2 linked regions of the Rhizobium lentis genome follow. The protein of the gene in region 2 interacts with the protein of the main gene of each other region in a pairwise test. Links are inferred from orthologs where the notes say so. Each region holds a gene or a part of one and is shown on either strand. Other genes may lie near its edges. The genes, in order: J0663_RS20790 and J0663_RS07085.

Region 1 (14,621 bases), 2.8 Mb from region 2 along the record:
CGCCGGCTCCGGCACCAACTCGCCATTGAGGCGGCGGTCGAGATAGTCCTCACATTCGCTCATCAGCGTCTCCACCTGACCATTGAAGAAATGATTGGCGTTGGCAACGGTGCGATGGGTGATGAGGATGCCTTTCTGGGTCTTCAGCTTTTCGACGAGGCCGTTCACATCTTTTTCCGGCGCAACCTTGTCGGCTTCGCCGTTGATGATCAGGCCGGACGAGGGGCAGGGCGCCAAGAAGGAGAAGTCGTAGGTATTCGGCTGCGGAGCGATCGACATAAAACCTTCGATCTCCGGTCGGCGCATGAGAAGCTGCATGCCGATCCAGGCGCCGAAGGAATATCCGGCGACCCAACAGGTCTTGGAATCGGGGTGCAGGCTCTGCACCCAGTCGAGCGCGGAGGCGGCGTCGGACAATTCGCCGGCACCATGATCGAATTCGCCCTGGCTTCGGCCGATGCCCCGGAAATTGAAGCGCAGCGTCGTGAATCCGCGCTTCTGAAACATGTAGAAGAGCTGGTAGACGATCTGATTGTTCATCGTGCCGCCGAACTGCGGATGCGGATGCAGGATGAGCGCAATCGGCGCGCTTTTTTCCTTGGAGGGCTGGTAGCGGCCTTCAAGACGGCCGGCTGGGCCGTTGAAAATAACTTCGGGCATTGGTACTCCGGGTTTTATTTCGCGTTCGCGCTGCGTTGGACGACAACATGACTTGACTAATGTTGTCAGCTTTTCTAAAACGCAGTTTAGAACAATTCGAAACTTACATGGCGATCCACGCTTCGTGGAACGTGTCATAAGGCAAGCCCGGCGGAAATTTCAAGAAAAATGCACCGCCGATGCTGAAGCAAGCTCGTCAAGCGCAGGACTGAAGATCATGGCGCCGCCACGCCTTTATCTCGACTGGAATGCCACAGCGCCGCTGCACCCCGCAGCGCGCGAGGCGATCATGCGCGCGATCGACATATTCGGCAATCCGAACAGCGTGCATGGAGAAGGCCGCGCCGCACGCGCAGCCATTGAAGGCGCGCGGCGCAAAGTGTCCGCATTTGCCGGCACTGATGCCGCCAACGTGGTCTTCACCAGCGGCGCGACGGAAGCGGCCAATCTGGTGCTGACGCCGGATTTCCGCATGGGCCGCACGCCGCTCCAGCTTGGCCATCTTTATGTCTCGGCAATCGAGCATCCGGCGGTGCGCGAGGGCGGCCGCTTTGCCAAGGAGAAGACGACGGAGATCCCGGTGACGGAAGCCGGCATCGTCGATCTCGATGCGCTCGCCATGTTGCTTGCTGCTCATGACAAGGCCGCCGGCCTGCCGATGGTCGCCATCATGCTCGTCAACAATGAAACGGGCATCATCCAGCCGGTCGAGGCGGCGGCAAAGATCATCCATGCCCATGGTGGGCTCTTCGTCGTCGACGCGGTGCAGGCGGCGGGGCGTATCCCGCTCGACATCGAGCGGATCGGTGCCGATTTCATGATCGTTTCGTCGCACAAGATCGGCGGGCCAAAGGGAGCCGGCGCGCTGATTGCGCGCGGCGAGGCGTTGATGCCGCGGCCGCTGATCCAGGGCGGCGGGCAGGAACGCGGTCACCGATCGGGGACACAGAATTCGCTGGCGCTGATCGGGTTCGGCGCGGCGGCCGAGGCGGCCGCGGGCCAGCTCGAGACACGCAATGCGGCGATCGGGGCGCTGCGCGATCGGTTGGAGGCCGGCATGCGCAGGCAGGCATCCGACGTGATCATCCATGGTGAGGGCGGCGGGCGTGTCGCCAATACGATTTTTTTCACCTTGCCGGGGCTGAAGGCAGAGACCGGGCAGATCGCCTTCGATCTCGAAGGCGTTGCGCTTTCGGCAGGATCGGCCTGCTCGTCCGGTCGGCTCGGCGAAAGTCATGTGCTGACGGCGATGGGACGCGACGCCAAACTCGGAGCGCTGCGCATATCGCTCGGCTTTTCGACGACGGAAGAGGACGTCGACAGGGCGATTGCCGCCTTTGCGAAGATCGCCTGCCGGCGCAGGTCGGCGGGCGAGGCGGCCTGACCGCATCATAAACTTGCGGAAACGCAAATTTCCGCTTGCCAATCGGGCTGAAAAGTCCCTTTTGGCCACTTACATACTGGGCAAGCAATTGCCCGACATGAGGGGCAATTGAATTGCCCATACGCTACAAGCTGCCGGACCTTGTATCCGGCGAGATTGGAGAACGAAATGGCTGCCGTGCAGGAAACGATCGACCAGGTGCGCCTGATCGATGTGGACCAGTACAAATACGGTTTCGAGACCGTCATTGAAATGGACAAGGCGCCGAAGGGCCTGTCCGAGGATATCATCCGCTTCATTTCGGCCAAGAAGCAGGAGCCGGAATGGATGCTGGAGTGGCGTCTCGAGGCCTATCGCCGGTGGCTGACGCTGGAAGAGCCGACCTGGGCGCGCGTCAACTATCCGAAGATCGATTTCAATGACATTCATTATTACGCTGCGCCGAAGAGCGCGCCGGGTCCGAAGTCGCTCGACGAAGTCGATCCGGAATTGTTGAAGGTCTATGACAAGCTCGGCATTCCGCTGCGCGAACAGGAGATCCTGGCCGGCGTCGATAAGCCGAAGATCGCCGTCGATGCCGTTTTCGACAGCGTCTCGGTCGTCACCACTTTCAAGGCGGAGCTGAAGAAGGCCGGCGTGATCTTCATGTCGATCTCGGAGGCCATACGCGAGCATCCGGATCTCGTCCGCAAATATCTCGGCTCGGTCGTGCCGACCTCGGACAATTATTATGCGACGCTGAATTCGGCGGTCTTTACCGACGGCTCCTTCGTCTTCGTGCCGAGGGGGGTTCGCTGCCCGATGGAGCTTTCCACCTATTTCCGCATCAACGAAAAGGGCACCGGCCAGTTCGAGCGCACCTTGATTATCGCGGAAGAGGGCGCTTACGTCTCCTATCTCGAAGGCTGCACAGCACCGCAGCGTGACGAAAACCAGCTGCATGCGGCCGTGGTCGAACTGGTCGCGCTCGACGATGCCGAGATCAAGTATTCCACCGTCCAGAACTGGTATCCCGGCGACAAGGAAGGCAAGGGCGGCATCTACAACTTCGTCACCAAGCGCGGCGATTGCCGCGGCGATCGCTCTAAAATCTCATGGACGCAGGTCGAAACCGGTTCGGCGATCACCTGGAAATATCCGTCCTGCATCCTGCGCGGCGACGACAGCCGCGGCGAGTTCTACTCGATCGCCGTCTCCAACGGCCATCAGCAGATCGACAGCGGCACCAAGATGATCCATCTCGGCAAGAACACGTCGAGCCGCATCGTCTCCAAGGGTATCGCCGCCGGTGTTTCCAACAACACCTATCGCGGCCAGGTCTCGGCTCACCGCAAGGCCTCGAACGCGCGCAACTTCACCCAGTGCGACTCGCTCCTGATCGGCGACAAGTGCGGTGCTCACACCGTGCCCTATATCGAGGCGAAGAATTCGACGGCGCAATTCGAGCACGAGGCGACCACCTCGAAGATCTCCGAGGATCAGCTGTTCTACTGCCTGCAGCGTGGGATTCCGACCGAGGCGGCAATCGCGCTGATCGTCAACGGCTTCGTCAAGGAAGTCCTGCAGGAACTGCCGATGGAATTCGCCGTCGAGGCGCAGAAGCTGATCAGCATCTCGCTGGAAGGGAGTGTTGGCTAAGCGGTTTTCCGTCATCCTCGGGCTTGTCCCGAGGATCTAAGCACAACTGCGGAGGATCGGGTGAGCGGGTTTGTCTACATGATGTCCGACAAACCAAGAGGTGTAATCTACACCGGCGTCACCAGCGATCTGCAAGGGCGCGTATGGGAACACGGCAACAAAATCCACAAGGGTTTTACGGAGAAATACAGAGCGAAAAACCTCGTCTGGTTTGAGAGCCACCCGAACATTGTGCTGGCGATCCAGCGAGAGAAATCTCTAAAACGCTACCTGCGTGAATGGAAAATCAAGCTCGTCGAGGAGCTCAACCCGACTTGGATGGACCTTTACGAGCGCATCGACGAAATCGAGAATGTCTATCGGCCGCATGAAGATACGCGGCAGTGGAGCGATTACAATTGAAGGCTTAGATCCTCGGGACAAGCCCGAGGATGACGATCGAGACCGGTGAAAACGGTCAATTGGGCGGCCCTTGAAGCCGCTTTAGAATAGGAAAAACAAGATGCTTGAAATCAGAAACCTTCATGCCCGCATCGCCGAAGACGGCACCGAGATCATCCGTGGCCTGAACCTGACGGTAAAGGCCGGCGAAGTTGCGGCGATCATGGGACCGAACGGTTCCGGCAAGTCGACGCTCTCCTATGTGCTGTCCGGCCGTGAAGACTATGAAGTGACCGAGGGCGACATCCTTTATAACGGCGAGAGCATTCTCGAGCTCGATCCGTCCGAACGCGCCGCCAAGGGCATCTTTCTCGCCTTTCAGTATCCAGTCGAAATTCCCGGCGTCGCCACCATGCAGTTCCTGAAGGTCGCGATGAACGAGCAGCGCAAGGCGCGTGGCGAGGACGAACTGACGACGCCGGACTTCATGCGCCGCGTCAAGGAAGCTGCAGCCAAGCTGCAGATCAACACCGAAATGCTGAAGCGGCCGCTCAACGTCGGTTTCTCCGGCGGCGAGAAGAAGCGCGCCGAGATACTGCAGATGGCGCTGCTGGAGCCGAAGCTCTGCGTGCTCGACGAAACCGATTCCGGCCTCGACATCGACGCGCTGAAGATCGTTGCCGACGGCGTCAATGCGTTGCGTTCGCCCGATCGCGCCGTCGTCGTCATCACCCATTACCAGCGCCTGCTCAACTATATCGTACCCGACACTGTCCACGTCCTTTACAAGGGCCAGGTGGTCAAGTCGGGCGACAAGACCTTGGCGCATGAGCTGGAAGCCAATGGTTACGCCGACATTATCGGCGCAGCCGCGGCCTGAGTTCGGGTGGAAAGGACGACGTCCATGAACATGCAGACGACGAGCCGTCTTACCGCGGCCGAAACGGCGCTGATCGACGCCTTCAACCATCAGATTGGCGACCTGCCCGGCAATGGTGCAGTGACGGCGTTGCGCGACCGGCTTCTCGATGATTTAAAGAAGGCCGGCCTGCCGACGCGCCGTATTGAGGCCTGGCATTACACTGATCTCAAAAACCTCCTGCGCGCCGTGCCGCCGCAAGTGGGTGATGCTGGCTCCAACGCGCTCGACCCGGTTGTCGCCGGCTCCACGGTGCTGGCGGTGATCCAGGGCCATGCCAATCAGAAGGCGGTCGCCAATGGCCTCGGGCTTTCCGCCTATTCCGAGCGCTTGATCGACGGCTCCGCGGCTGATGGGCTCGATGCACTGGGCAGCGACGATGCTGTCGGCCGGATCAATGGCAGCTTCGTGCGCGACGGCTATGTGGTCGATGTGCCTGCCGAGACCGAGCTTGAAAATCCGCTTGAAATCCAGTTCATCCACGCTGGCGGACAGACGCATACGCGCCTTCCCGTTTCCTTTGGCGCCGGCGTCAAGGGAACAGTCATCGAGCGTCACCTTGCGGTGACCGGCGATGCCGCCTTCGTGTCCCACATCAGTGACATCGCGGTTGGCGAAGGCACGGAACTGACCTGGATCATCCTGCAGCAGCAGGGCGCCGAGGATACGCATCTCGGCCAGATCCGCGTCGATCTCGGCGCCGACGCCAAGCTTCGCCTGTTCGTCATCAATGCCGGCGGTAAGTTGGTACGGCAGGAACTGCATATCAAGGTGACGGGTGAGGGCGCCGATCTGACGCTGCGCGGCATCAATCTGCTCGGGGCCGAAAGCCATACCGACGTGACGATGGTGCTCGGCCACGACGTGCCGCATACCGGTTCGACCGAAGTGATCCGCAACGTCGTCTTCGACCGAGCCAAGGGTGTGTTCCAGGGCATGATCCGGGTGGCGCCCGATGCGCAGAAGACCGATGCCAAGATGGCTTGCAACACGCTGCTGATGTCCGACGATGCCGAGTTTTCGGTCAAGCCCGAGCTCGAGATCTTCGCCGACGACGTCCAGTGCGGCCATGGCGCGACGGTGACCGATATCGACGCCAATCATCTCTATTACATGATGGCGCGCGGCATTCCGGAGAACAAGGCGCGGGCAATGCTCGTCAACGCCTTCGTCGCCGAAATCGTTGAGGAACTGGAAGACGAGGCCCTGGTCGAAGCGCTGGAAGGCGTGATTTCGGCCTGGCTCGAAAAGCACGCCTGATCGGATATATCGATGGACAAGATAGCAGCGGCCACACAATACGACGTAGAAGCCATCCGCCGGGATTTTCCGATCCTGGCGGAGAAGGTGCACGGCAAGCCGCTGGTCTATCTCGACAATGGCGCGTCGGCACAGAAGCCGCAGGTGGTAATCGACGCCATCTCGCACGCTTATGCCCATGAATATGCCAATGTGCATCGCGGCCTGCACTACCTCTCCAATGTTGCGACCGATGCCTATGAGGCGGCGCGCGAGAAGGTCCGCCGCTTCCTCAATGCACCTTCCGTGAACGACATCGTCTTCACCAAGAATTCGACGGAAGCGATCAACACCGTCGCCTATGGCTGGGGCATGCCTGAGATTGGCGAAGGCGACGAGATCGTGCTGACGATCATGGAGCACCATTCCAACATCGTGCCCTGGCACTTCATCCGCGAGCGGCAGGGCGCCAAGCTGGTCTGGGTGCCGGTCGACGACGAGGGCGCCTTCCATATCGAGGATTTCGAAAAGAGCCTGACAGAACGCACCAAGCTTGTCGCCATCACCCATATGTCGAATGCGCTCGGCACGATCGTTCCCGTCAAGGAAGTCTGCCGCATCGCCCATGAACGCGGCATTCCCGTGCTGATCGACGGCAGCCAGGGCGCCGTGCACCTGCCCGTCGACGTGCAGGATATCGATTGTGACTGGTATGTGATGACCGGCCACAAGCTCTATGGCCCGTCGGGCATCGGCGTGCTGTACGCCAAGAAGGAGCGGCTATCGGAGATGCGCCCATTCCAGGGCGGCGGCGAGATGATTTTCGAAGTCGCCGAGGACCTTGTCACCTACAATGATCCGCCGCATCGCTTCGAGGCCGGCACGCCGCCGATCGTCCAGGCGATCGGGCTCGGCTATGCGCTCGACTATATGGAGAAGATTGGCCGTGAGGCGATCGCCCGCCATGAGGCCGACCTTGCGGCTTACGCGGCCGAGCGCCTCAGATCGATCAATTCGCTGCGGATGTTCGGGACGGCGCCCGAGAAGGGGAGCATCTTCTCTTTCGAACTCGCCGGCATCCATGCCCATGACGTCTCGATGGTGATCGACCGCCAGGGGGTTGCCGTGCGAGCCGGCACGCATTGCGCCATGCCGCTCTTGAAACGCTTCGGCGTCACCTCCACATGCCGTGCATCCTTCGGCATGTACAATACCCGTGCCGAGGTCGATACGCTGGCCGATGCGCTGGAATATGCGCGCAAGTTCTTTGCCTGAGGAGTATCGTTGATGAGCCTGGACGAAAGCGAACAAAAGATCGACGTGCGCGAAGGCATCGTGCATTCCAGCATCCCGGCCGATGAGCTGGCGCGGCTCAGCGACGACGTCATCAGCGCGCTGAAGACCGTCTACGATCCCGAAATTCCCGCCGACATCTTCGAACTCGGTCTGGTCTACAAGATCGACATCGAGGACGACCGGATGGTGAAGATCATGATGACGCTCACCGCGCCCGGCTGCCCGGTTGCCGGCGAAATGCCCGGTTGGGTCGAAAACGCCGTCGGCGCCGTCGAGGGCGTGTCGGGCGTTGAGGTCGAAATGACTTTCGACCCGCCGTGGACGCCGGACCGCATGTCGGAAGAGGCCCAGGTCGCCGTCGGCTGGTACTGAGCAGGCGATGGTACTGGCGCAGTACCACGGTATTGATCCGATTACCTCGGGCGACTACATTTGATTCATGAAGCACCGGATCTTGACCCCGGTTGTGGAAGGAGATGGAGCCGATGGGCTTTGCAGTGATGAGCATGACGGACGGGGCTGCGGCCCGCGTCAAGGCGATCGTCGAAAACTCCGGCCCGGAGGCGAAGGGCGTTCGCGTTGGCATCAAGAAGGGCGGCTGCGCCGGGATGGAATATACCATCGACCTGGTGACCGAGCCGAATGCCAAGGACGATCTGATCGAGCGCGACGGCGCCAAGGTCTGGGTCGAACCCTCAGCCGTGCTCTATCTTCTCGGCACAGAAATGGGCTTCGAGCAGACGACGCTCCGCTCCGGCTTCACCTTCACCAATCCGAACCAGACATCGGCCTGCGGCTGCGGCGAATCCGTCGAGCTGAAACCTGCCGATCTCGCGGCCCTTGCCGCGCAGCGTCAGAGCGAGCCGGCACATTCCTGATAACCGTCCCCCTTTAGGCTGATGGGGAATGCTCCATTGGCCGATCCCAACAGGCGGATCGGCACGTGGATGATAAAAATAGAGTAACGAATAGCGCCATGGCTTTGAGGGTTGCCTAGTCGCGCTTGATGCTCATCAGCATTTCCCAGATGTCGGCGCCGGTCTCGAAGAACATGGCGTTTGCCTTGTAGCTTTGCTCGGCTTCGATCAGGTCGGTGAGTTCGGTGGCCGGATCGACATCCGAGTCCGTCGGACCGTCGATGGCCTCTACGCTGCCTGAGGCAACAGAGGTGAGGCTGGTGTTCAGCCTGTTATAACCAGGGGTGCTGCTGTTTGCGACGTTGCTGGCGATCGCGCTGATCCGTGTCGTCTGTGCCCGCATTCCCAAAAGAGCAGTGCCTGCAAGACTCGATATGCTCACCAGCCGTTTCCCCAGAACTGGATAGCCGTCTTTTACCCGGAAGGATTTAGGGAATGCTGAAGGCGTTGCGTTAGCGAAGACCTATGAGTACGCAACCATGCCGTCAGATGTGCTTCGCAATGGCACGGCGCGCAGCCATATCGGGATCTCCACGGGGACAAACCTACAGAACCAAACCGTTTGGACGGATCAAGTAACGACGCGCATCACAGCAACATCGAGGCTCCGCGATCGATATAGGTATCAAGAAACTGCTCGAGGCGCGGGTTTCTCGGTCGCTTGAAAACCTCTTGGGGCGAACCGGTGAACAGCACCTTGCCGTGATCGAGAAAGATGATCTGCTGGCCGACCGTTGCGGCAAACCCGATCTCGTGGGAAACGACGACCATTGTCATGCCTTCGGCGGCGAGATCGCGCATGACGTTCAGCACTTCGCCAGTCAGTTCGGGATCGAGTGATGAGGTTGGTTCGTCAAAGAGCATGATCTTCGGGTTGAGAGCCAGGGCCCGCGCGATAGCAACACGCTGCTGCTGTCCTCCCGAGAGCTGTGACGGATAGTGGTTTGCCCGACCCTCGAGACCGACCTTGGCGAGTTGAGCCATTGCCCGCTCCTCTGCGTCCTTGCGGTTCGTTTTGTGAACCGTCTTCAGCGCCTCGCTGACGTTGCCGAGCGCGGTCATGTGCGGCCAGAGGTTGAACTGCTGAAAAACCATGCCGATCTGGGCGCGAATCCGCCGATTGGCGGCAGCCGGCAGCCGCTCCCTTACGCCATTCGCATTTTCCGCAAAGCCGAGCACCTCGCCATTGACGGCAATGGTCCCCTTTGTAGATTCTTCCAGAAACGCCATGCAGCGCAGCAGCGTGCTCTTGCCGGATCCCGACGGACCGATCACGCAGGAAACCTGTCCCTGCGCGATATCAAGATCGATACCGTTCAGTACGGTGGAATCGCCAAACGTCTTGACAAGATTTTTGACTGCTATCGCGGGAACACTCATATGTTGAAAAACCTGAATCTGGTGAGTTTCGTTTCGGCGAGACGACCGAGCCAGCCGGTGATTTCGACCAGCGCCCAGTAGAAGAGGGCGAGGACAAAAAGCGCTTCGACAAATGCATATTGCTGCGATCCGATGGCGCTCAGTGTTGCCGTCAGTTCCGGCACGGTGATGATCGACAACACGGCCGTCTCCTTCATGAGGATGATCGTCATGTTGAGCGATGGCGGCAGCACCAGCATGGTCATCTCAGGCAGCAATATGCGCCTGACGATTTGCGTGTGTGTCAGGCCAACGCATAGACCCGCTTCGATATGCCCCTTCGGGACGGCGGCAAAGCCCGAGCGGAATATCTCGCTGAAATAGGCCGCGCCGTAGATGGACAGGCCAACGACGCCTGCCGGGATCGGATTGAGCGACAATCCGATGAAGGGGCCCCCGTAGTAGACGAGGAATATCTGAATGAGGAAGGGCGTGCCGCGCAGCACTGCGATGACAATGCCGAACGCCCTGTCCAAGAGCACCCCGCCAAAACGCCGCGCGACAGCGACAAGGAAACCCAGAACGGCAGCGGCAAGAGCGGCGACGATCCAGATAACGATTGTCACGAAGGCACCGCTGGCGATCTCCGGCAAATGGCTGAAAATCACATTGATATCGAACGTCATCGCGGTACTCCCGGCAGGGATCGTTCGATCAGACCGCCGGCAAGTGCTACGATCCAATTGATGGCGAGGTAGATCAGACCGGCGGAAGCGAAGATTTCGAGCGGCAGAAAGGTGCTGCCGGCAAGGTCTTGGGCCATGCGCGTCAGCTCGACGATCCCGACAACGGAGACCAGCGAAGAAGCCTTCAAAATAAGGATCGCTTCGTTGACGAGCGCCGGAAAGGTCAGCCGCAGAGCGATTGGCGCCTTGATCCGGCGGAAAATCTGCATGGGCGTGAGACCGACCATCTCGGCGGACTCGACAAGGCCCGAGGGGACGCTGGCAAAACCGCCGCGCAGATTTTCAGCCTGATAGGCAGCCGTGCACAGCGAAAGGCCAACGATGGCCGCAACGATACTCGGCACGTTGATGCCGATCACCGGCAGAAGGTTATAGATCAGTAACAGCTGCACCAGCAGCGGCACGCCGCGAAAGAAGCTAATGAAAATCTTCCCCGGCAACACGAAAAGCCGTTGCCGCGAAAGGAGCATGGCGGAAACAATGATCGCGATCGCAAAGCCGATCAGAATTGAAACCACGCTGATCGTGACCGTGTAGATCGAAGCTTGCAGAAGAAGTTCGAAAAGTTTGGTGGACATGGGCGATGCTTGCCTGCGTGCTGCGGCCGTGACGTCTGTTCCCACGGCAAATTGCGCCCCGACCGATGGCGGGGCGCGTGCATTTCACCAGCAATGATTAGAATGCCGGATCCTTGACAGCGTCCGGTGTATCGAAAGACGCACCGAACCACTTCTTTTGCAGCTCTGCCATACGCCCGTCTGCCTTGATCTTGAGCATCGCGGCATCGATCGCGTCCATCAGCGGGGCGTGATCGGCGTCCTTGAGACCGATGAAGCCGAAATAAGACTTCTTTCCGAAAGGCGGCAGGACGACTTCGAAAGTGCCCTTTCGCTGGCTGGCGACAAAGGCGATGTTCGGGAGCGAATTGGCAACGCCGGCAATACGGCCGGCTGCGAGATCGGCGTAGGTCTCAGTGAAGGCAGGATATTCGCGCACATCGACTTTGGTCGGCAGCGTGTCGGAAAATTCCTTCAGCTGGTCGAGCTGGGCAGTTGCCTTGCCGACACCAATCGTCTTGCCGGCAATGTCTGCCGGTTTGCTGATCGTCGTGTCGCCGGCCTTCTTAAGGATGGCAATCGTCGCTTCGGCGATCGGCGGCGTGAAGCGATAGCGCTCCATGCGCTTCTTGGTGATCGTGGCAGGACCTGCGACGATATCGAACTTGCCAGCCTCAAGCGCGGGGAAGACGCCGTCCCAGGGAAGTGCCACCCACTCGATCTTGACGCCAAGTTCCTTTGCGATCTCGGCAAAAAGGTCGACGTTCAGGCCCGTATGTTCACCGGCATCGATATAGTCAAACGGTGCGAAGGCCGTTTCGGTGCCAACCTTGAGCGTGCCGGCTGCCTTGACGGCCGCCAGCGTATCGGCTGCGTGGGCGGAAAAGGCTGCTCCTAACAGGAACGCAGCGCCGACCAGACCCGTCAGCAGTGACTTTGCCTTCATCATCATCTCTCCAGTTTTATCCCTCCAACGGAGGAGTTTTGTTCCCGATTTTGATTTCAATGCGCGAATTTTTATGCTCCGCTTTTGACTATACAAATAGATATAGGCTGGCTTAGAGTGTCAATGTAAAAGTCGAGGAACGCAAAAATTGTGCCGGGTGGCGGCAATCTTTGCCGGTGTGATGCGACCGCTCCGGCACTTGGTCGTGACGCCCAACGAGGTGTGGACTTGGTGTCGATTTATCAGCGTATTTACATGGATATCGAGGCGAAGATCATCAGCGGCGATTGGCGGCCCGGCGACCGTATTCCCGTAGAACATGAACTGGTCGCGGAATATCAATGCTCGCGCATGACTGTCAGCAAGGCACTGTCGGCTCTGGTCGAACGCGGCATGATCGTCAGAAGGCGCAAGACCGGTTCGTTTGTTGCGTCGCCCCAGATCGACCGCACGGTAATGGATATTCAGGATATCAGCACCGAAGCGGAACTGGCCGGGCACGAACACCGCTTCGAGCTTCTCACCCGTAAAGTCGAACGCCTTGGAGAAACGGACGCACAACAGCTGTCGGAAGCTCCCGATGCGGAGATACTCAGGCTTCAATGCCTACATATCGTGGACGGCAGACCCAATGCCATCGAACGGCGGATCATCATGCTCGACGCCGTCCCACGTGCGCGCGACGAGAGCTTCGCCTCGATCCCGCCCGGCAAATGGCTGCTTGCGGAAGTTCCCTGGTCCAAGGCCAAACACGTCATCCGCGCCGTCTCGGCCGATACGGCGACGGCGCGAATGCTGGAGACAGAAAGAGGCCAGGCGTGCCTTAGCCTCATCCGGCAGACCTGGCAGAACGGCCGGACAGTGACATATGTCGAGATTATCCATCCAGGCGACCGGTTCCAGTTCGCAGGGACGTTTCATCCGATGGCAAATTGAGTTGGCGCACACCACTGGAGGTTCTGCAAGTGATCGATGAGCGCTTCAAGACGATCCCGCTCAAGGGTCTGCAAGCCTTCGAGGCGGTGGGGCGCTGCGGCGGCGTGACGGCTGCGGCACTGGAGCTCAAGGTCTCGCCGGGGGCAATCAGCCAGCAAATTCACAAGATCGAAAGTTTTCTTGGAGTTTCCTTACTGGAGCGGAGCGGGCGAACCGTTGAGCTGACCGCATGGGGCCGGCTCTATCATCAGGAGATTTCGAAGGGATTTGAGCAATTTGCGTTCGCTCAGCAGTTATTGGAAAGGGCACGCAACGAGACGCCGCTGGTCCTTAGCGCGCTTTCTTCCGTCGTCAACAAATGGATCGGCAGGCGAATCTTCGACTGGCAGGCCCTACACCCCGATGTTCAAGTGAGAATTATTGGACGGGACAAGGAGCCCAGGATCGGTTTCGACGATGTCGATTTCCGCGTAAGCTACGGGTCGGACGTCCTTCAGCACGACCATTATACTGAACTGTTTCGCGATTGGGTCGTGCCTGTCTGCTCGCCGTCGCTAATGCAGGATCGCGCGCACGTGGCCCGGGATCTCTTCGAGCAGCCGCTTCTGCATGTCGAGTGGGAAAGGCACTTCACGCCTTACCCAAGCTGGGCGGAGTTCGCGGCCATGGCCGGTATACCGTTCGACGCCTCGACGCCCGGCCTCTCCTTTACCCTGTCGAGCAGCGCGATCGATGCAGCCGTCAACAAGCGTGGCGTCGTCCTCGCGCAGATGTCGATGATTACCGATGAGCTCGAGGCGCAGACGCTCGTCACTCCCGTCGACATGCGGATTCCGCTGCGCGAAAGCTACTTTCTCGCCTGGGACCGCGCGGCACTGCAAAAGCCGCGCGGCCGCGAATTCCGCGACTGGCTCGTCGCCATTTCCCGTCAGCAGGCTTTGGTGTCAGCCCCCAAGTGAACGTTTTAGAAAATCTAAAACGGACCTTAGCGCCGCGATGTTGATGAAAATTTGCGCCTGGTGATAATTTGCGCGGCCACAGCATGCATAAGGGGAGAGCTCAATGGCGCGAACCGACAAGATGAAACTTGGGACCTTCGTCTACACTTTCGGCTTTCATCCGGCCTCGTGGCTGCATCCGGCCAGCGATGTCGGCGGCGCCAATGACTTCGCCCATCTGCTCGGTGTCGCCAAACGATCCGAGGCGGCCAAGTTCGATTTCATGTTCATGGCGGATTCTCCGGCTGCCGCCGTCGGTGATCCGAATGCGCTTGCCCGCATTCCGACCAAGATGAATCGCTTCGAACCCCTCTCACTGCTATCAGCATTGGCGGTCACGACCAGCAATCTCGGTCTCGTTGCGACGGTGTCGACAAGTTATTACGAGCCATACAATGTCGCCCGCCTGTTCGCCTCGATCGACCATCTGAGCAACGGGCGCGTCTGCTGGAACGTCGTCACCTCCGACCATGACGAAACCGGCTACAACTTCAATCGCGAGGGACTTGATCCGCACGCGCTCCGCTATGAGCGCGGCAATGAATTCGTCGATGTCGTTTTCGGCCTGTGGGACAGCTTCGAGGAAGGTGCTCTGCTTCTCGACCGCGAAAACGGTGTCTATTATGACAAGGACAAGCACCACAC
Region 2 (14,695 bases):
TTCAGGCTGTCAGCAACGGTCAGCAGTGGTTCACTCATCGGTCCATTCACACTTTGTTTGCAAACGGTATCGACAAATGCAAGTGGAGCGTCAAGCCGCGGACAAGGGAATCATGGCTTGAGTACCGCTTCTTGCACTTGCGGATACGCTTCTTATAACAGAAGCAGAGCATGAGGAGTTGCCGGATGCCGACCCTGTTCCGTTTCCTGTTCGTCTGCGCGATCCTCGCCGGGACGGTTTACGGAGCGATGTGGGCGCTCGTGACCTTCGTGGAACCGCAGCAGCGCGACGTGACGATCCGTATCCCCTCCGAGCGGGTCAACCCGCCTGCGACGGGCACGATCGACACGACCGGCAGGTGAGCGCGACGATGGATCTCAGCCGCGTCCACGTGGAATCCTTCCTGGAAATGATGAGCGCCGAACGTGGCGCCGCCGCCAATACGCTGCAATCCTATGAGCGCGACCTCGACGACATCAGCGCTTTCCTGAACAGCCGCAGCATAAGGTTGACCGAAGCCGCCTCCACCGATCTGGCCGCCTATCTCGCCTCGCTCGCCCGCCAGGGCTTCAAGCCTTCCTCGCAGGCGCGCCGGCTTGCCGCCATGCGGCAATTCTACAAGTTCCTCTACGCTGAAGGCCTTCGGACCGACGACCCCACAGGCGTTCTCGATGCGCCGAAAAAGGGGCGCGCGTTGCCGAAGACGATGGGGGTCGAAGAGGTCGGCAGGCTGCTTTCCCAAGCGCAGACCGAGGCCAACGACCCGGCTCCGGGCCAGTTGCAGCGCCTGCGTATGCTGGCGCTCCTGGAACTGCTCTATGCCACAGGCATGCGCGTCAGCGAACTCGTGTCGCTTCCTGCCCGTGTGCTCGATCAGGAGGGCCGCTTCCTGATGATCCGCGGCAAGGGCAACAAGGAACGGCTGGTGCCGCTGTCGCACTCGGCGATTGCAGCCCTGAAGTCGTATGGGCGCCTGCTGGCGGCCGAAAATGCAGCAGTAAAGGAACCGCAGCAAAGCCCCTGGCTGTTTCCCGCCGCCTCCAAGGAGGGATATCTGCCGCGCCAGGTCTTCGCGCGCGACCTCAAGAACCTGGCGATCCGCGCCGGGCTGACGCCGTCGCTGATATCGCCGCATGTCATGCGCCATGCCTTCGCCAGTCATCTGCTTGCCAACGGCGCCGACCTGCGCGTCGTGCAGGAACTCCTCGGCCATTCGGACATTTCGACCACACAGATCTACACCCATGTCCTCGAAGAGAGGCTTCAGCAGCTGGTCCAGACGCACCACCCCCTTGCCAAACAGGCGAAAAAGCACGAATAGGACCGGCGACAAGGGGCGGAGCCAGGAAAACGCCCCGTGGCACAAGGAACGGAAACGCACCTCATGCACAATTATCTCGACTTCGAAAAGCCGATCTCCGACCTCGAAGGCAAGATTATCGAGCTGAAGAAGCTCGCAATGGAAGACGAGAGCATCGACACGACCGATGAGATCGGCAGGCTCGAGGTTCGCGTCCGTGAGGCCATCGTCGAAATCTATTCCAAGCTCAATGCCTGGCAGAAGACGCAAGTGGCCCGCCATCCGCAACGCCCGCATTTCGTTGATTACGCCAAGACGCTGTTCCAGGAATTCACGCCGCTTGCCGGCGACCGCAAGTTTTCCGAGGACGCCGCAATTCAGGCAGGCCTCGCCCGCTTCCGTGGTCAGCCCGTGGCCGTCATCGGCCAGGAAAAGGGCAATGACACCAAGACCCGCCTGAAACACAATTTCGGCAGCCCGCGTCCGGAAGGCTACCGCAAGGCGATCCGCATCCTTGAAATGGCCGATCGTTTCAGCCTGCCTGTCATTTCGCTGGTGGATACGGCAGGCGCCTATCCCGGCGTCGGCGCCGAAGAGCGCGGCCAGGCCGAGGCGATTGCCCGCTCGACGGAAATGTGTCTCGGCGTCAAGGTTCCCCTCGTTTCCGTCGTCATCGGCGAAGGCGGCTCGGGCGGAGCGATCGCGATCGCCACCGGCAACAGGGTCTATATGCTCGAGCATTCGATCTACAGCGTTATTTCGCCGGAAGGCGCGGCTTCCATCCTCTGGCGTGATTCCACCCGCGCCCGGGAAGCGGCGACCAACATGAAGATCACCGCCGAAGACCTGAAATCGCTCGGCGTCATCGACGGCATCATCTCCGAGCCCTCGGCGGCGCCCACCGCGATCCCGACAGCGTCATCGCCGCAACCGGCGATGTGATCGCCAATGCGCTTGGTGAAATGGCATCCCGCTCCGGCGAACAATTGCGCAACGAGCGGCGCCAGAAATTCCTCAATATGGGCCGCAATCTGTAAGCTCAGCCGCAACTGTTGAGCGATTGAGGCCAAACCTTGGCCACATTGTTGTTATCTCTAACATTGCGCTTGCGGGGGCGTTTCCTGACACGTCATAGGCTGTTAAGCATTTGTGAAGTATAAGCCGCCTATGATTCCGCTTCGTGCCCGGACTCCATAGGCGGACCGGGTCGCATTATCTTTATGGGCTAGTTTGGATGCGCATACGTCATTTTGCCTATGTTTCCCTGATGGCGCTGGCTCTGACCGGCTGCAACGACGCGTTGGAAACCGCGCAGGTCGATCTCTCCAAGGTCAAGAACAAGGTCGAGCAGCCGCTCCCCCCACATATCCTCAATGCCATGGCCGCCAAGGGCATGGACCGCAATTCGCCGATCATGATTCGCATCTTCAAGGAAGAAGGTGCCATGGAGATCTGGAAGGCGAAGACCGACAACCGTTTCGAGAAAATCGCTGATTACAAGATCTGCGCCTGGTCGGGCCGCCTCGGTCCGAAGGTCAAGACCGGCGACCGGCAGGCGCCGGAAGGTTTCTACGATCTGACGCGCGCCAACCTGAACCCCAATTCGAAATATTATCTGGCGATCAACACCGGTTTCCCGAACCGCTACGACGCGGCGAACGGCCGCACCGGTTCCGATCTGATGATCCATGGTGCCTGCTCCTCCTCCGGCTGCTATTCGATGACCGACCAGCAGGTGCTGGAGATCTATGCCTTTGCCCGCGACGCCTTCAAGGGCGGTCAGTCGACCGTGCAGCTGCAGGCCTTCCCCTTCCGTATGACGGCGGAAAACATGGTCAAGCATCGCCTCGATCCGAACTACGACTTCTGGAAGATGCTGAAGGTCGGCTACGACAATTTCGAAGTGACGAAGCGCCCGCCTGAGGTGAACGTCTGCGAGAAGAAATATGTCTTCAACCAGCAGGCGACCGACGGCGGCGCCTTCAATGCCGCCGGCAAATGCCCTGCCATGTCGACGCCGCCGGCGCTGGCGGCCGCCCTTGCCTCCTACGGCAAGACCTATGATGCCGACTATGCCAAGGCGATGAGCAAATTTGAGGGCATGGCCTGGTACGATCCATCCGAGGCCGAGCGCAAGGCGGTGGTCGCCAAGCTGCGCAAGGGCCGCGAACTCGCCTTCGCGCCGACAGGCACCTCGCTCGAAGCCGGCCGCATGGTCAAGGTCGCCGAACTCGAGGACCTGATGGCCAAGCGCACCGCTCAGAGCCTCACCGCCAACTCCGCTGCAGGCGCGACACCTGCAGCGCCGGCCCAGCCCCAAGCAACGGCGCAGTCCCAGGCAACGGCCGTCGCCGCCGCAACACCGGCGGTCGTGCCGGTGCCGATGCAAAATCCGCTCGCCTATACCGCACCCGAACCGCAGGAAACGGCCGACGCCGCGGCAAAGAAGCCATTCTGGAAGTTCTGGGCGCGGAACTGAACGGCTTGAACCCCGTTCTCTACGATCTTCGCGGCCTGAAATGCCCGCTGCCCGTGATGAAAACACGCAGGAAGCTTGCCGCCATGGCAAGCGGCGCGCTCATCCTCGTCGATACCAGCGATCCGCTGGCGGTGATCGACATGCCGCATTTCTGCAATGAGGACGGGCACGAGCTGGTCGAGACGGAAAAAACTGAAAGCGGCCACCGCTTTCTGATCCGCAAGCGCTAGATCTCCATCCCAAACCGGCTGCCTCCGTGGCGGCGCCTACAACTTTTCCCGCTCGTTCTCCGGCCGCCGACCATTGCTCGGTCGACGTTAAAAATTCATCATACAACTTGCCAGCTTTTGTATGTTGACATTATGTCCTCGCGGTTTTAGCCATAATGAGCCGGTTGGAGGAGCGGCAGGATAAGGGGCTGGTCGATCCACGTCTTCTGTTTCCAAGGGAAGAGCGAAAGCCCCTGCATGTAGATGAAAACAGCCGTGCCATCGGTTCGATGGGCACGTCGACCCGCATCGGCATGCCCGGTTGGCCTCCTCCCACACGACTTCTCAATGGTACCGACGCCAGCGCCTGATTGTGGAATGGCCGGAAAAGGCGGCGTGTGCAGGGTTCTGTCCTTGTATTCGCAAAGCTGGCGTGCCGATTATGAAAAGTGAATTGTCATGCAATACGGGAGGATAGCATGAAAAACTTCGTTAAGCTGGCAGCAGGTCTGATGATCGCTGCCGCGTTTGTGAGCAGCGCCGCCAGCGCTCAAACCGTGCTGAAATCATCCGATACCCATCCTGACGGTTATCCCACAGTCGAGGGCGTCAAATATTTTGGCGAGTTGGTCAAGGAGCGCACCAAGGGCCGCTATTCGGTCGAAGTGTACCATTCCGCCCAACTCGGCGAGGAGAAGGACACGATCGAGCAGGTGCGCTCGGGCGTAATCGAATTGAATCGTGTGTCGATGGCGCCTTTCAACGGCACGGTGAAGGAATCGATCGTTCCCGCCCTGCCCTATATCTTCCGTTCGGAAGACCACATGCACAAGGTCATGGACGGAGCCATCGGCGATCAGATCAAGAAAGCGTTCGAACCGGCCGGCCTTGTCGTGCTGGCCTTCTACGATGCCGGCGCCCGCTCGTTCTACAATAAGACGAAGCCGATCAACTCGGTTGCCGACATGAAGGGCCTGAAGTTCCGCGTTATCCAGTCCGATATCTTCGTCGACATGGTGGCGGCCCTCGGCGCCAATGCCACGCCCATGCCCTACGGCGAAGTCTACTCGGGAATCGAGACCGGCGTCATCGACGGCGCGGAAAACAATTTCCCGAGCTACGACACCGCCAAGCACGCCGAAGTGGCAAAGAACTACTCGCTCGACGAGCATACGATCCTGCCGGAAGTGTTCGTCATGAACAAGGCCGCGTTCGACAAGCTGACGCCGGAGGATCAGGAGATCTTCAAGCAGGCAGCCAAGGACAGCGTCGCCAAGCAGCGTGAACTCTGGTCCGCCAAGGTCGCCGAATCCCGCGCCAATGTCGAAAAACTGGGCGCGCAGATCACCACGCCGGAGAAACAGGGATTCATCGACGCCATGGCGCCGGTTTACGAGAAGCACGTCAAGGACGACGTACTGAAGAAGATGGTCGAGGATGTAAAGGCTGTGCAATAGCCGCAGCCTGCTCCTCGTGTGGAGGTCGGGGTGGAGTCATCTCCACCCCGGTTTCCCCGATGTTTCGTGCCATCTTCTCGATCCGCCCGATAGGGCGAGTGAGCGCCAATTTCGACGAGGCCCTTATGTCGAATAACCTGACCCCCGTCGCCAATTTCCTGACGCGCCTGAGCAACGCCGCCCTGTGGCTCGCCGGTATCGGTCTGGTGTTGATGACGGTCTTCGTCGCCTGGCAGGTATTCTGCCGCTATGTGCTGAACGACTCGCCGAGTTGGACTGAGCCGGGCTCAGTGATGCTGATGAGCTGGTTCATCTTCCTGGGCGCCGCCGTCGGCATCCGCGAGAACAATCATCTTGGCTTCGACGTGCTGCTCTATGTGCTGCCGAAATCCGGCAAGCGCGTTCTGCGCATGATCTCGGACGTGGTCATTCTCGCCTTCGGCGCCGGCATGATCTGGTACGGCGGCGCGCTCGTGAGCCTGACCTGGAACACAACCTTGCCGTCGCTCGGTATCTCAGGCGCGTTCGACTATATGCCGCTCTGCGCCGGTGGCGCGCTCGCCGTGATCTTCTCGCTGGAGCGCATCGTGTTGCGCCTCGCCGGCGAACCGATTGACGATGTGCTGGATGAAGTCCTGCCGACGGAAATCGCCGTCGAGATGGAGAACATCAATGCCGACCCGAACATCAAATTGAAAGCGTAGCGCGATGGAACTCTGGATCCTGTTCGGTGTTTTCACCACCCTGATGCTGATCGGCACGCCCATCGCCTTCTGCCTCGGCGTCGCCAGCTTCGCCACCGTGCTCTACATGGGGCTGCCGCCGCTGGTCGTCTTTCAACGGCTCAATTCCGGCATGAGCGTCTTTTCGCTGCTTGCCATCCCCTTCTTCATCTATGCCGGCGATCTGATGGTGCGCGGCGGAATCGCGAGCCGCATCGTTGCCTTCGCCGCGTCGCTGGTCGGCCATGTCCGCGGCGGCCTCGGCCAGGTCAACGTCGTCACGGCGACGCTGTTCGGCGGCATTTCCGGTTCGGCGGTGGCCGAAGCCGCAGCCGTCGGCGGTCTGATGATCCCGCAGATGAAGCAGCGCGGCTATGGCGCCGACTACGCGGTCAACGTCACCTCCATGGCGGCGCTGATCGCGCTGCTCCTGCCGCCCTCCCACAACATGATCATCTATTCGATCTCTGCCGGCGGCAAGATATCCGTCGCGGACCTGTTCACCGCCGGGGTGCTGCCCGGTCTGCTGCTCGCCTTTGCGCTGATGGCGACCGCTTACATCGTGGCGCGCTCGCGGGGTTACCCGACGGAGTCCTTTCCTGGCTTTGCGGCGGTGGCCCACTTGCTCGCCGTCGCGGTCCCCGGGCTGCTGCTGATCGCCATCATCTTCGGCGGCGTGAGGTCCGGCATCTTCACGGCAACGGAAAGCTCGTGCATCGCGGTCATCTACGCCCTGCTGGTAACGCTCTTCGTCTACCGGCAGATGGGCTGGAAGGATTTTGTCCACGCCACGCAGGGCGCCGTACGTACGACGGCGATGGTCCTCCTGATCATCGGTACGGCTGCCGCCTTCTCCTGGCTGATGGCCTTCCTGAAGGTGCCGGCCTCGCTGGTTATCTGGATGAAGTCCGTCGCCGACGACCCGCTGACGGTGCTGCTCCTGCTCAATGTCCTCATGCTCGTGCTCGGCACCTTCATGGATATGGGGCCGACCATCATCATCTGCACGCCGATCTTCCTGCCGGTGGCGCAAGCCTATGGAGTCGATCCTGTGCATTTCGGCGTGATCATGATCCTGAATTTCGGCATCGGGTTGAATACGCCTCCGGTCGGCGCGGTGCAATTCGTGGCTTGCGCGGTCGGCAAGATTTCAGTCTGGGAGGCTATGCGTTCGATCTGGCCGTTCTATGGTGCAGGCCTCGTTGTCCTCGGATTGGTGACGTACATCCCGGCAATCTCGTTATGGCTGCCCGCCATGTTCAAATAGGAGACCGACATGGCGGCCGATACAGCCGTTGATCTCAGGATCGAGCGGAAGCCGAAACTCTCGGAAGGCGTGGTTTCGGCCATCCGTGCGCAGGTCTTGTCGGGGGGTTACGCCCCGGGCGAGAAGCTGCCGACGGAAACGCGAATGGGCGAGCTTTTCGGCGTCAGCCGCACAGTTGTCCGCGAGGCGATCGCAACCCTTGCCGCCGACGGCCTTGTCGAGGCGCGCCAGGGGGCTGGCGTTTTCGTCAAGAATCATCCGACGATCACCTTCGGCGCGATCAGCCTCGATGTCGGCAACAAGATTTCCCATGCACTAAACGTCATCGAGGTGCGCATGGGCCTGGAGATCGAAAGCGCAGGGCTCGCCGCGCTGCGGCGCAATGCCGCCCAGGAGGCGCAGATCCAGGAAGCCTTCTTCGAATTCGACCGGCTGCTCGCACGTGGCGAAGCAACGGGCAAGAGCGACTTCGCTTTCCACCGGGAAATTGCGGCTGCCACCAACAATTCCTATTATGTCGAAGTCCTCGATGCGCTCGGCATGCGTGCGATTCCCTGCGACATCGCCTCGCCCTGGGGTACGGACAGCACGCTGTCGCGCGACTATCAGGAAGGGTTGCAGCGCGAACATCTGGCCATTCTGAAGGCGATTTCTGCCGGCGACCCGGAAGCCGCCCGCGCCGCCATGCGCGCCCACCTGACTGCAAGCCAGGAGCGCTACCGCACCCTGCTGAGCGGCCAGCAGGCAAGATGGCTTTCAGGCGCCCCTAAACGCAAGAATAAGATCACGTAGGGTTACGGGCGCATTAGATCCGCATGCCGGGAATGGCGAGCGGGTTGTCGGCCAGCGCCGTACGGTCCGGCGTGTCGATGCGCGGCTTGCCGAGGAAGGCGTCGAAGAGATCCTTCACGAAGGATTCGGGCAGGTCTTTGGTGATCAGCACCATGCGGGTTCGCCTGTCGTCCGGATCGGGCCAGGCGGGAAGCCGCACCGGCGGATGAAAGATGTTTTGGACCCCGTGCAGCACCAACGGCCGCTCCGGCCGGTCCGAAACGGACACGATCGCCTTCATCCTCAGAAGCTTGTCGCCGTGAGCCGATCGCAAGAGATCGATAAACATTTCGAGCGCCATCGGATCGATCGGCTTTTCCTCGATGATCGAGAAGGACCGGATCGAGGCGTCGTGACGGTTGACGTCACGCGCATGCTGGTAATGATCATGATGCTCATGGCCGACGTGATCATGATCATGACCGTGATCGCCGTGATGATGATGCGCCTCGTGCCCATCCTCGTCCCGCAGCCAGCGGCCGACATCGGCGATCTTCGTCGCCGGATCATAGAGCCCGTTCACCAGGACGGCGGCGCTGCCCGCTTTGATGCTGTCGGCATCCATCAACGCGGCGCGCGGGTTGAGCGCCCGCAGGCGCTGTTCCAGCTCGGCCGTTGCGTCGGCCATCGATGTCTTTGAAACGATCAGCCGGTCGGCGACAGCCGCCTGCTTGCGCGCCTCCTCGTGATTGTCGAGCGTCTGCAGCCCGTTGACCGCATCGACGACCGTGACGACGCCGTCGAGCTCGAAATTCGTGGCAATGACGGTATTTCCCATGATCGCCTGCATGACCGGTGCCGGATCGGCAAGGCCGGTCGTTTCGATGACGACGCGCTTGACCGGCTTGACGCGGCCCGTCTGCACGGCATCCATCAGGTTCGCCAGCGTATCTACCAGTTCGCCGCGCACGGTGCAGCAGAGGCAGCCGTCGGACAATTCGATGATCGAATCGCCGGAACTTTCGACCAGCAGATGATCGATGCCGACATCACCGAATTCATTGATGATGACGGCTGCATCCTTCATGACAGGATCTTTCAGGATGCGGTTGAGCAGCGTCGATTTGCCGGCGCCGAGAAAGCCGGTCAGGATGGTGACCGGAATCCGGTTGTTGAGCGCGCTCATCGATCAGACCTTAAAAAGCTGTCGGGCGCGGCATCGGCACCGGCACGTTGGCGATTGCGCCGGCCGTATCGCCCCTCGCCATCTTTTCCGGCTGCTCGGCCGGCTGCGGATCCTGCCCCGGGATCAGGCCGGCAAACACGAATCGCGGGTCGTGGTCCATCTCCAGGATATAGGGCGAGTGCACCTTCATGCGGCCGACCTCATCGCGGGTTTCACTGCGCACTTTGGCGCCCTTGGCGCTGCAGATATCCGCGGTCATGTCGGTCACCTGGTCTTGCCCCGGCCCGTAAGGTTTCAGCGAACCGAGCGTGTCGTTGCCCGAGAACTGCGTGGTGAAGCCCTTTTGCAAAAGGTTCGCCGTCGCATCGGCGCGCGCCGCCAGGCTATCGGTGCCGAGCACGACGGAAACGAGGGTGCGGCCATTGCGCGTCGCCGAACCGATCTGGTTGAAGCCCGAGGCGCAGATGAAGCCGGTCTTCATACCATCGGCGCCGGCGAAGCGGCCGATCAGCATGTTGAGGCTCGGCACGTTCTGCTGGCCGGTGGTGAAGCCCTCGAGCGCGAAATAACTGGCATATTGCGGAAAATCGCGGCGCAGCGCCACCGTCAGCACGGCAAGGTCACGCGCCGTCGTGTATTGCCCCTTGCCGGGCAGGCCGTTCGGATTGACGAAATGCGAATCAGTCATGCCGAGCTTCAGCGCGTCGCCGTTCATCCGGTTCACGAAGCCCTCCTGCGTGCCTCCGATGGCTTCGGCAACCGCGACCGCGACGTCGTTGGCCGATTTCACCAGCAGAATCTTCAGTGCGCTGTCGAGCGTCAGCTTCTGGCCCGGCTTGAAATACATCTTGGCGGCCGGCTGCGCGGCAGCGCGCTTGCTGATGACGATGGGCGTATCGAGGCTGATCTGACCGGCGCGGATCGCGTCGAAGACCGTATAGACGGTCATCAGCTTGGTGAGCGAGGCCGGGTACCATTTGCGGAAGGCTTCTTCATGCTCCAGCACGCGGCCGGTCTGCACGTCGACGAGAATATGCGGATTGGCCTGGGCAAGCGGAACGGAAGCAATAAAACCGGCAGTCGCAGCGACTAGGAAGCTAAGCGGCCGCACTGCGGCAAATAAACCAAAGTGGCTCGTCGACACGGCTCATCCTTCAGATATCAGGAAATCTCGAAAGCTTCATCTATCTAGCCTATATGGCTATGACATGGCAAAGGTCATTGACGAAGTAATTTGCATGAGCCTCACGCCCTGTGAAGCGATCAACGATTGTCGGATTTGATAACAGGAACGCCAGTATGCCGATTTTGAACAGAGCCGCCGAATTGCAGGACGAAGTCGCCGAATGGCGCCGGCATATCCATGCCCGGCCCGAGCTTCTCTTCGCGGTGGAAAACACGGCCGCCTTCGTGGCCGAAAAGCTCAAGGAATTCGGCGTCGACGAGATCGTCACCGGCATCGGCCGCACCGGCGTCGTAGGCCTGATCAGGGGCAAGGGCGAAGGCCGCCGTACGATCGGCCTGCGCGCCGACATGGATGCCCTGCCGCTGACCGAAATCACCGGCAAGCCCTGGGCTTCGAAGACACCGGGAAAAATGCATGCATGCGGCCATGACGGCCATACCGCCATGCTGCTCGGCGCGGCGAAATACCTCGCCGAGACCCGTAACTTCAACGGCAATGTCGCGGTCATCTTCCAGCCCGCCGAAGAGGGCGGCGGCGGCGGCAACCTGATGGTGAAGGACGGGATGATGGAGCGCTTCGGAATCGAAGAGGTCTACGGCATGCATAACCTGCCGGGACTGCCCGTCGGCCAGTTCGCCATCCGCAAGGGCGCGATTATGGCGGCGACCGACGAATTCACCGTCACCATCAAGGGCCGCGGCGGCCACGCCGCCCAGCCGCACCGGACGATCGACCCGATCGTCATCGGCGCCCAGATCGTCGCCAACCTGCAGATGATCGCCTCGCGCACCGCCGATCCGCTGCGCTCGGTCGTCGTTTCGGTGACGAAGTTCAATGCCGGTTTCGCCCATAACGTCATTCCGAATGACGCGACCTTCGCCGGCACGGTGCGCACCCTCGACCCCGAGGTGCGCACGCTCGCCGAAACGCGCTTCCGGCAGATCGTCGAGGGCCTGGTTGCAGCCCACGGTGCCGAGGCCGAGATCAGCTTCCATCGCAACTATCCCGTCACCGTCAATCATCCCGACGAGACGGAGCACGCCGTCGCCACCGCAAGCGCCATTGCCGGCGAGGACAACGTCAACGCCGAAATCGATCCGATGATGGGCGGCGAGGATTTCTCCTACATGCTGAACGCCCGTCCCGGCGCCTTCATCTTCATCGGCAACGGCGACAGCGCCGGCCTCCACAACCCGGCCTACGACTTCAACGACGAGGCCATCGCCCACGGCATCTCCTACTGGGTCCGCCTCGCCGAACAACGCCTCGGCGCCTAGCAACAATTAAGGCTTGGCTTCGCCCCAAGCCTTTTGTATGCATGGCATGCAAGTGGTCCCGTAGCTCAGCAGGATAGAGCACCAGATTCCTAATCTGGGGGTCGCGCGTTCGAATCGCGCCGGGATCACCATTTTTCAAGCGCTGAGCCATATGGCCACTGCGGGAATGGGTGGAATGGCTGATCTCGTCTTGTAGATCGCCGCGGGACGGCTTTGCCCCGTGTCAAGCTCGCGGCGCCTGACGATAGGCTCCTCGTCTCCTTATGATCCGCCGCACACCAAACCCCAGCAGCGCCGCCACAACCGATCCGCCGACAAAACCGATTGCGCCCCAGACGAGACCCGCAAAGCTGACCGGAACACCGGGCACGAAATCACGCCAGGTATTGGCAAAGACGACGTCATCGGCATTGCCCAGAAGCACGAAGGGTTTGGCGACCGGGGCGGCGGTGGCGAGTTTAAGTTGCTGCAACTGCAGTTTTTCGTAACGCGTGATCGTGCTTTGCATCGAGACGCCGCGGTCGCGCAGGAAATCGTCGGCGGACTGCGCATAGGCGCTAAGCGCCTGCTGGCGGTTGAGGTGGTGCTGAGCGGCTTGGCGGTTGAAGTCGTCGACGATGACCCGCAATTCATCGATCGCGCCGCCGATCCGCTGGCGATATTGCTGTGCAAATTCGGGCGCCTGCGAAAAGACCGTGCCGCCGGCAAGTCCTGCGACGATGGCGATGATCCTTGCAATCTGTCCCATGATCGATGTCTCCGGCTGTTCCCTGCGCTAACGATCCGCAGCCGCAAAGGTTTCTGCCTTCGACACAATCGGTAATGCTATGTGATTGAACCGGCAGCGCTTCCGGCGAGTTGACGGCAGGACAAACTCAGAAAGAGAGGCTCGTCATGAAACAGTTTATCCTCGCCTGCACGCTCTCCGCGGCGTCCGTTTTGTCAGCCCTGCCGTCCCAAGCGGCAAGCGTCACCATCACCACGGATGACGTCCGTCCCTATTACGGCGAGTCGGAACGCCCCTATTACCGCCATCGCCCCTATTACCGCCACCATATGAGGGAGCGCTACGTTTCCCGCGATTGCTTCACCAAGACGGAGAAGATCCGCCGTCACGGCCACACGATCGTCAAAGAAACCCGGATCTGCCGATGAGACGCCCCCACGCAGACGAGCCCCGCCGACGACGCCGGGCTCTTCGCCAGATTGCGCCGATGAGGAACTTCGCAATATCGGCCACGTTTATCGCGAAACGGGAGTATTCAGCATGCGTATCAAGATGACTCTTTTGGCAATCACCTATGTCGCCGTCAGCGCTTTGCTGCTCGCCATCGCCCATCAACCACCAGGGCCGGTGACCACGGCGAAGACCGATCGTCTGGCCGGCTCAACGTTCCTTGTCGAGCGCTTCGCCGGTTGATCAACCCGAGCGCGCTCCGGCAGCCTGGAGCGCGCGGCGCGCTGACCGCATTTCGCTGCCGCGCCGCTGACAGCGCAGCAGCCGACACTCAATGCGTGCCGTCCAGCGACGATCCGCCGAGCAGAATTCGATTTTGCACCTCATGCACGCCCTCGACGGCCCTGGCGACCGCGGTCGCCCGCTCGATCTCGCCGACCGTGCCGACGATACCGCTGAGCACGACCAGGTCGTCCTCCATCGTGACCTCGACATCGGATGCGTCGATGCCGCCAGCAATCGCCAGCGCATTGGCGACGGCCGCCTCGACCGATGCGCGATTGGCGATTTCCGCTTCCATTTCAGGCGCGAGCCCGTGAAATGTCTGCTCCTTGAAAACCATGATCCGTTCCTCTGTGAAACCTTGAAAAGAAACGTCCGTCGGCTGGTTTTGGTTTCAGCGCGTTACCAGTTGATGCGATAGCGGAGATTGACGCTGCCGGCTTCATCCTCCGAAAACGGATTGTTCATCGCGGCGTCGAGATTGAGGTTCGGCAGGATCGTCTGGCTGATGGCCACCGAACTGGAGAAGTCGCCGCTGGTATCGCTAAGGCCGGCACCGGCCGAAAGCGAGGTTCCGGTCCAGGGATGGATGAGTTTCAGCGCCTGCGACGCCGTCACTGAGGCTGGCCGGGCATCGACCGGGTCGTAACCGACGCTGACGGAGCGGCTCGTTTGCATGTCGAGCGAATCCGACAGGATCCAGCTGCGCGAACGGCTGAGCGTCAACGCACCGCTGCCGCGCAGCGTATCGACGCTGACACGCACGCCCTGCTGTGACCGGCCGGCCGGCGTGACGCTTGTCCGGCTGATCCGACCCCAGAGCATCGCCTGTTCGGATTCAGGCAGCAGGGCGCCGCCTTTAGTCGCGGCGAGCGCGAGGTCGGCGCCGGCGCTCGTTTCCCATTCCGCCGGCAGACGAAAACCCATCGTCGCCTTGTACGACCGGTCCGAAAGTTTGGCGGGCGACCAGATCAGCAGGTCGTCCGCCTTTGCAGCGGCGGTGAGCCAAGGCAGGATGGCGAAAAGACTGATGGCTATTTTAAATCTCGTCATGTGATCCGATCGTCTTGACTGACACGGGCTGGCTCATCGAACGGCACGATTTCGCACCAAAGTGCCCGCAGCGAACACGGGCGGGCAGCGCGGCCAAGCCGAACACCCGATGTCATCCTCGATTAATGTTTGGCCAGAAAGGCCGGAGGCAGCCAAGTGCCCGTTCTTCAAAGGACGCCGCAGCGCCCGAATAATCATGCGACCATGACCGGCAGCATGGGAATCACGATCCCTGCCGGGATGTTATTAGGATCACATCCCGCCGCCACTCTGTAAACCCCTTGAGGGGGAAATCTGCTGCACCGCACACTTGCCGCCCCCTCCAAACC

Evidence for each region.
Region 1: the proteins of J0663_RS07085 (region 2) and J0663_RS20790 interact in binary tests that used the Escherichia coli proteins (3 or more experiments, as listed by UniProt). The link is inferred for Rhizobium lentis from one-to-one orthologs.

What each region holds. Positions count from the first base shown.
Region 1 is NZ_CP071454.1:4,234,105-4,248,725, reverse strand. The notes cover bases 155-2,960. They hold J0663_RS20790 (cysteine desulfurase family protein), read left to right. Parts: upstream 155-877; coding sequence 878-2,044; downstream 2,045-2,960. Other genes in these bases: sufB (Fe-S cluster assembly protein SufB), read left to right, coding at 2,213-2,960; J0663_RS20795 (alpha/beta hydrolase), read right to left, coding at 155-660. In the rest of the region: more of J0663_RS20795, read right to left, coding at 1-154; more of sufB, read left to right, coding at 2,961-3,682; J0663_RS20780 (GIY-YIG nuclease family protein), read left to right, coding at 3,743-4,084; Fe-S cluster assembly ATPase SufC, read left to right, coding at 4,185-4,943; Fe-S cluster assembly protein SufD, read left to right, coding at 4,968-6,242; J0663_RS20765 (cysteine desulfurase), read left to right, coding at 6,255-7,496; J0663_RS20760 (SUF system Fe-S cluster assembly protein), read left to right, coding at 7,509-7,889; Fe-S cluster assembly scaffold SufA, read left to right, coding at 8,003-8,395; J0663_RS20750 (flagellar basal body protein), read right to left, coding at 8,511-8,816; J0663_RS20745 (amino acid ABC transporter ATP-binding protein), read right to left, coding at 9,023-9,814; J0663_RS20740 (amino acid ABC transporter permease), read right to left, coding at 9,811-10,479; J0663_RS20735 (amino acid ABC transporter permease), read right to left, coding at 10,476-11,117; J0663_RS20730 (transporter substrate-binding domain-containing protein), read right to left, coding at 11,215-12,048; histidine utilization transcriptional repressor HutC, read left to right, coding at 12,271-12,978; J0663_RS20720 (LysR family transcriptional regulator), read left to right, coding at 13,008-13,937; J0663_RS20715 (LLM class flavin-dependent oxidoreductase), read left to right, coding at 14,041-14,621. UniProt on the Escherichia coli protein: Master enzyme that delivers sulfur to a number of partners involved in Fe-S cluster assembly, tRNA modification or cofactor biosynthesis. Catalyzes the removal of elemental sulfur from cysteine to produce alanine.
Region 2 is NZ_CP071454.1:1,469,757-1,484,451, forward strand. Bases 2,517-5,396 are described here. They hold J0663_RS07085 (sulfurtransferase TusA family protein), read left to right. Parts: upstream 2,517-3,784; coding sequence 3,785-4,009; downstream 4,010-5,396. Other genes in these bases: J0663_RS07080 (L,D-transpeptidase family protein), read left to right, coding at 2,535-3,779; J0663_RS07090 (TRAP transporter substrate-binding protein), read left to right, coding at 4,468-5,396. Outside these bases: J0663_RS07060 (shikimate kinase), read right to left, coding at 1-38; J0663_RS07065 (hypothetical protein), read left to right, coding at 186-362; site-specific tyrosine recombinase XerD, read left to right, coding at 371-1,321; more of J0663_RS07090, read left to right, coding at 5,397-5,445; J0663_RS07095 (TRAP transporter small permease), read left to right, coding at 5,571-6,149; J0663_RS07100 (TRAP transporter large permease), read left to right, coding at 6,154-7,434; J0663_RS07105 (FadR/GntR family transcriptional regulator), read left to right, coding at 7,444-8,226; J0663_RS07110 (CobW family GTP-binding protein), read right to left, coding at 8,240-9,391; J0663_RS07115 (D-alanyl-D-alanine carboxypeptidase family protein), read right to left, coding at 9,402-10,535; J0663_RS07120 (M20 aminoacylase family protein), read left to right, coding at 10,691-11,854; J0663_RS07130 (DUF2937 family protein), read right to left, coding at 12,078-12,602; J0663_RS07135 (hypothetical protein), read left to right, coding at 12,749-13,009; J0663_RS07140 (hypothetical protein), read left to right, coding at 13,122-13,274; J0663_RS07145 (BON domain-containing protein), read right to left, coding at 13,363-13,653; J0663_RS07150 (hypothetical protein), read right to left, coding at 13,716-14,366. UniProt on the Escherichia coli protein: Sulfur carrier protein involved in sulfur trafficking in the cell. Part of a sulfur-relay system required for 2-thiolation during synthesis of 2-thiouridine of the modified wobble base 5-methylaminomethyl-2-thiouridine (mnm(5)s(2)U) in tRNA.